Alloalcanivorax dieselolei B5: one gene and its partner. Each later gene encodes a partner of the first gene's protein in a complex. Links are inferred from orthologs where the notes say so. Each region holds a gene or a part of one and is shown on either strand. Other genes may lie near its edges.

The links. The genes of interacting proteins can lie anywhere in the genome.
Region 2: the proteins of trxB (region 1) and trxA are in contact, whole or in part, in a crystal structure (PDB 1F6M), measured with the Escherichia coli proteins. The link is inferred for Alloalcanivorax dieselolei B5 from one-to-one orthologs.

Annotation. Positions count from the first base shown.
Region 1 is NC_018691.1:2,161,260-2,164,958, forward strand. Bases 395-3,264 are described here. They hold trxB (thioredoxin-disulfide reductase), read right to left. Parts: upstream 2,369-3,264; coding sequence 1,421-2,368; downstream 395-1,420. Other genes in these bases: B5T_RS09775 (sigma-70 family RNA polymerase sigma factor), read right to left, coding at 395-637; aat (leucyl/phenylalanyl-tRNA--protein transferase), read right to left, coding at 713-1,414; B5T_RS09790 (DNA translocase FtsK), read left to right, coding at 2,732-3,264. In the rest of the region: B5T_RS09770 (FecR domain-containing protein), read right to left, coding at 1-117; more of B5T_RS09775, read right to left, coding at 128-394; more of B5T_RS09790, read left to right, coding at 3,265-3,699.
Region 2 is NC_018691.1:4,477,376-4,480,202, forward strand. It holds trxA (thioredoxin TrxA), read left to right. Parts: upstream 1-1,164; coding sequence 1,165-1,491; downstream 1,492-2,827. Other genes in the region: ppx (exopolyphosphatase), read right to left, coding at 1-956; rho (transcription termination factor Rho), read left to right, coding at 1,942-2,827. UniProt on the Escherichia coli protein: Participates in various redox reactions through the reversible oxidation of its active center dithiol to a disulfide and catalyzes dithiol-disulfide exchange reactions.

The sequences.
Region 1 (3,699 bases):
CTGCCTGTCGATTGGAGTGGCCTCCCCGGATTCGAGCAGGAGCAGCCAGTCCGCGGCCTCTTCGAGAATGGCCGGTTCAATCGGGGGCGAAGACGTCGGGGGCGGTCTGGTCGGCATCGGCGCGCCCCTATTCCAGGCTCAGGCAGGCCAGAAAGGCCTTGCGCATATGCCGTTTGACGGTAGGTAGAGAAACTGCCATCCGCTCGGCGATATCCTGGTATTTCAGGCCGTCGAGCTGGGACAAAAGAAAAATCCGGCGAGTGAGCGCGGGAAGATCGCGCAACATGGCATCGATCCGGTACAGCGCTTCCAGGATCAGCCAGCGGGTTTCCGGTGACGGCGCTTCGGCGGCGGGCAAGTGAGCGATGGCGTTCAGGTAGGCCTGTTCCACATCCCGCCGGCGCCAGTGATCGATGACCAGACAGCGGGCAATGTGAGTCAGCAGAGCACGAGGCTCATCGCCAAGCCGTGACACATCCCGGTGACCGGCGATCAGCCGCAGAAAGGTGTCGTGGGTGAGATCCGCCGCGTCATGATGATTGCCGAGCTTGCGGCGCAACCAGTTCTGCAGCCAGCCCTGATGATCACTATAAATGGCATGGATATCAGCTTGTCGTGCCAATTTGGTGCCCGACACAATAGGTCCCTTGGTAGCCAAAATGTGTAGCCAGAGGGGGCGAAAGGTTGCCCATAAATGATAATGGTTCGCATTTTATGGGATGACGGGCGGCGAACGCAAATACGGCCATGTCCGTGGGGTGGAGTCGGTGATCAAGGTGCGCAACGCTGTCTGAAATTCCTGTCGCGGCATCAACACCGCGCCCAGCCGCATCAGGTGAGGATTCTCCACCTGGGCGTCCAGCAACTGGATGCCCAGCTCCGGCGCCAGCGCCCATAACGCCGCCAGCGCGCATTTAGAACCGTTATCGCGGCGAGAGAACATGGACTCGCCGAAGAACACACCACCCAGATGAATACCATAGATGCCGCCGGCCAGACCCTGGTCGTCATGCACCGTCACGCAATGGGCATGGCCCAGATGATGCAAGCGCAGATAGGCGTCGCGCATGTCGCGGGTGATCCAGGTGCCGTCCTGGCCGGCGCGGGGGGCCGCGCAAGCGTCGATGACCCCGGCGAAATCCTGGTCCAGACGGATTTCCGGGTTCCAGCGGCGCAGGGTGCGCCGGGTACGGCGGCTCAGGTGCAGGTCTCCGGGGCGAAATACACAGCGCGGGGCCGGTGACCACCACAGGATCGGTTGGGTGTCGTCGTACCAGGGAAAGATGCCCTGGCGATAAGCGCAAAGCAGTGTGGAGGGGGAGAGGTCGCCGCCGGCGGCGAGCAGCCCGTTGGGCTCCTCAAGGGCCTCTTCCACGGCGGGAAAAGGCCCCCCGGCGGGCAACCAGGGGATCATGCGCGATCAGTCTTCCAGGGTTTCCAGATAGCGCTCCGCGTCCAGCGCCGCCATGCAGCCGGAGCCGGCGGAGGTCACCGCCTGACGGTATACGTGATCGGCCACGTCGCCGGCGGCGAACACGCCCGCCACGCTGGTGGCGGTGGCATTGCCTTCCAGGCCGCTGCGGATGCGGATATAGCCGTCGTGCATGTCCAACTGACCGGCGAAGATGTCGGTGTTGGGTTTATGACCGATGGCGATGAACAGACCCTGCAGCTCCAGTTCCTCGGTGCTATCATCCTTGGTGGACTTGACGCGGATGCCGTTGACGCCGGAATCATCGCCCAACACTTCGTCGAGCACGTGATCCCACATGACGGTGACGTTGTCCTTGGCGAACAGCTTATCCTGCAGGATCTTTTCCGCGCGCAGTTTGTCGCGACGGTGAATCAGCACCACCTCGGAAGCGATATTGGACAGGTACAGGGCTTCTTCAACGGCGGTGTTGCCACCGCCCACCACGGCCACTTTCTGGCCCCGGTAGAAGAAACCGTCACAGGTGGCGCAGGCGGAAACACCTCTGCCCATGAACGCCTGCTCGGAATCCAGGCCCAGGTACATGGCCGAAGCCCCGGTGGCGATGATCAGGGCATCACAGCTGTAGGTGCCGGAGTCGCCCTTGAGGACGAACGGGCGCTGGTCCAGCACCACTTCGTTGATGTGATCAAACAGGACCTGGGTTTCAAAGCGCTCGGCGTGCTGCTGCATGCGCACCATCAGATCCGGGCCTTGCAGGCCCTCCACGTCACCGGGCCAGTTATCCACTTCGGTGGTGGTGGTCAGCTGCCCGCCGGGTTGGATGCCCGTGATCACCACCGGATTCAGGTTGGCCCGGGCCGCGTAGACCGCCGCGGTGTAGCCGGCAGGGCCGGAACCCAGAATGATCAGTCGATGGTGCTGCACGTCGCTCATTGAATCCTCCACCAGGTCAGGGCCTGAAAACTGGGTCTGCGTAAGAAGTGGCGACGTTATGGTGTCGCCGACGGGCCGTTTCAAGGATGAGCAAGCTACAATACTTTCATGGCCCGGTGAAGGCGGCTCCGGCTATGAGTGCGATTTGAGGCAACGATAACCTCACCACCGGGCCCTTGTTGCCCGGGCCCAGGCGCGGGATACTGCGGGCGCAAGAGCCGGTCGGGGCGCTGGCTCGAGAGGCGCTAATTCTGTACAATTCCATAGTTTTCAAATTGTTATGGCATTGAGTTCATGTTTTTTCCAGCTTTTACACGACAAAGGGAAAAACACTGGCAAGCTTTGAGATCATAAACGGGCTCTATGGAATCCAAACGCAAGAGGCGAGGCGTGACAAAGGCAGCCGCCGGTAACACTCAATCCGGTTTTTCCCGCCATCTCAAACGGGGTTTGGTGGAAGGCATGGTCATCGCCCTGATCGCCCTGTCGCTGTATCTGCTTCTGGCATTGATCAGCTACGACAGCCGCGACCCGGGATGGTCCTATGTGGGGCACGTGGACAGCGTGCGTAATGCCGGCGGCCGCGCCGGCGCTTTCTGTGCCGATCTGTTACTGGGATTGTTTGGGCTGATGGCCTATCTGTTCCCGGTGCTGGTGGGGTTCTGGGCGTTCAAGGTATTGCGCGAGCGCCACGCCGGTCTGCCGGGCAGCTGGCCCATGTTCAGCCTGCGTCTGGTGGGGTTCGTGTTGACCATGATCGGCGGCACGGCCCTGGCCTACATGCACTTCGCCACCGGCGGCCTGCCGGAGGACGCCGGTGGAATACTCGGCCAGGTGGTCGGTGGCAGCGCCCTGGATGCCTTCAATGCCCTGGGCGGCACCCTGGTTATGGTGGCGCTGTTTCTGATTGGCATCACCGTGTTCACCGATCTGTCCTGGATCGCCCTGACGGAGCGCCTGGGTGAACTAGTGGTGACTATTGGCCAGAAGGTGCCGGCCTGGTTCGAGCAACGCCGCGAGCAGCGCGAGGAGCGCAAGGCGGCCCAGGCCGCCCGTGAGCAGCGCGCCCGGGTGATCACCGAGGCCAACAAGAAAAAGGAAAACCGCACGCCGCCGAAGATCGCCCAGCCCGCCAAACCGGTGGAGAAAAGCGTACGGGTACAAAAGGAGAAGCAGCAAAAGCTGTTTACCGCCGCAGTCTCCGGCGACCTGCCGCAGGTGTCCTTGCTGGATCAGGTGGATGAGGACGGCAAGGGCGGTTACTCCGAGGAAGCGCTGGACGCCATGTCGCGTCTGCTGGAAATCAAACTCAAGGATTTCAACGTCGACGC
Region 2 (2,827 bases), 2.3 Mb from region 1 along the record:
TCCATTACCGCCTGCACGCTGCGCTCACGAACATCCTCGTGGGTAAAACGCCCCAACAGGTCATAGAGCAACCCTTCGCGCAGGGCACCGGCGGATACCGTCATATGGGTAATGCCCAGCTGCCGGAAGATCCCCAGCAAGATGGCCAGTCCGGAGGCAAAAATCGGCTTGCGGTCCTCGCGCAGGCCTTTCAGGGACAAGGCGTCCACGGAACCGGCTTTCACCGCCTTGCGGGCAATTTTCTCCAGCGCCTCCACAGTAATGCCCTGATCGGTCAGGCCGCCTTCCTCGCACACCTGGGCAATGGCCTTGATAGTGCCGGAAGCACCCACCGCCTGGGTCCACCCCATCCGCCGGTAATTGGCCTCGATCGACAGCACTTCCTGGCGGGCGGCGGTGACCGCTCTGGCCATGCCCGATTCGGTGATACGGCCATCGGCGAAGAAGCGCTGGCGGAAACTGACACAGCCCATATGCAGGGACTCGGTTTCCACTGCCTCGAACCCCTCGCCGATGATCAGCTCACTGGACCCGCCGCCAATATCCACCACCAGCCGGCTGCCGCCGTTGGCGGCGAGACTGTGCGCCACACCGAGATAGATCAGGCGCGCTTCTTCGCGGCCGGCCACCACCTCGATGTCATGGCCCAGAACCTGCTCGGCGCGGGCGATAAACGCCTTGGCGTTACGGGCCATGCGCAGGGTGTTGGTACCCACCACCCGGACATTGCCCCGGCGCACTCCGGTGATCCGCTGAGCAAACCGCGCCAGGCATTCCAGTGCCCGCTGCTGGGTTTCCTCATCCAGCCGGTTATCGCTGTCCAGACCGCTGCCCAGCTGCACTTTTTCCGAGAGACCTTCCAGCAGGCGTACTTCTCCCTGATCCTGACGCGCCACCACCATATGAAAACTATTGGAGCCCAGATCGATGGCCGCCAGTTGCTCGCCTTGTCGCAAATTGTTCCCTCTCTGCCAAGCTGCGGAAGTGGCGACCGTCACCGGCGCGCCCTGTGAGTTGATTTTCGGCGCCGCAACGGCGCGCCGCAACCAGCAATCGACCTTGCCATAGGGTCCGACTGTCAGCGTAATCGACCCTCACGCTTGAAATCCCGCGTTGCCGGCCCGATAGTATCAATCCCGCGAAACCCTTAAGCAGGAGATATTCATGAGCGGCGAGATTATCAACGTCACCGACGCCGACTTCGAGGACAAGGTCCTCAAGGCGGACGGTCCGGTTCTGGTGGACTACTGGGCACCGTGGTGCGGCCCGTGCAAGATGGTGGCGCCGATCCTGGAAGACCTGTCCAAGGAATACGCCGACAAGCTGACCATCGCCAAGCTGAACATCGACGAGAACCCGGATACCCCGCGCAAGTACGGCGTACGGGGCATCCCGACTCTCACCGTGTTCAAGAACGGCGACGTCGAAGCCACCAAAGTGGGGGCGCTGTCCAAGTCCCAGCTCTCCGCTTTCCTGGACAGCACCCTGTAGTACGCTGTCAGTCCCGGCCAGCCCGTAATCAATTCGTCCCCGATCAGTTTGATTATGGGCTGGACAGGCGCCGACTCACGGTGGTACATTCCAAAACCAGCGTTTTCGCACCCTCAAGCAGGGGATCTCTAATTCGTTTGTTCTTGAGTTAAGATTCACCCATGGCCTCGCGTCAGGGGCGGCATCGGTGGGTGATTTTCGGCAGGGGGACATCCCTTCATTATCCATGATTCGACAACGGGCCTGAGCACACCGGCCGGATGTCCTGATATTTCCCACCGAAACCTCACGAACCAATCAATTAGAGATTTCCACGGCTTTGCCGGCTAAGCGCTCCAGAACGACGTGCCCTCATCGTAGGGACAACGAATCCGATAATCGGACTTTCATAAAACAACACCGTCCCCAGGTGTTTTCCAATCATTCATTCTCTAGACACCCAACACACCAATGAATCTGACCGAACTGAAGCAGAAGCCTATTGGCGAACTCCTGGACATCGCCAAGGAACTGGGCCTGGAAAACCTGGCCCGTACCCGCAAACAAGACGTCATCTTCTCGATTCTGAAGAGAGCCGCCAAAAACGGCTCGGACATTTACGGCGACGGCGTCTTGGAGATTCTTCAGGATGGCTTTGGCTTTTTACGTTCCGCCGAAGGCTCCTATCTGGCGGGACCGGATGACATCTATGTGTCACCGAGCCAGATTCGTCGCTTCAATCTGCGCACCGGCGATACCATTTCCGGCAAGATCCGGCCTCCCAAGGATGGCGAACGCTATTTCGCCATGCTCAAGGTCAACGAGATCAATTTCGACAAGCCGGAAAACGCCAAGAACAAGATTCTGTTTGAAAACCTGACGCCGCTGTTTCCCACCGAGCGGCTGGTCATGGAAGTGGGCAACGGCTCCACCGAGGACATCACCGCCCGGGTGATCGATCTGGTGGCGCCGATCGGCAAAGGGCAACGCGGCCTGATCGTGGCCCCGCCGAAAGCCGGTAAAACCATGCTCCTGCAGAACATCGCCCACTCCATCGCCCGCAACAACCCCGAATCCCACATGATCGTGCTGCTGATCGACGAACGTCCCGAAGAGGTGACGGAGATGTCGCGCACGGTACGCGGTGAGGTCGTGGCCTCCACCTTCGACGAACCGCCCGCTCGCCACGTGCAAGTAGCGGAAATGGTGATCGAAAAGGCCAAGCGTCTGGTCGAGCACAAGCAGGACGTGATCATCCTGCTGGATTCCATCACTCGTCTGGCGCGCGCCTACAACACCGTGCAGCCCAGCTCCGGCAAGGTTCTGACCGGTGGTGTGGATGCCCACGCCCTGGAGA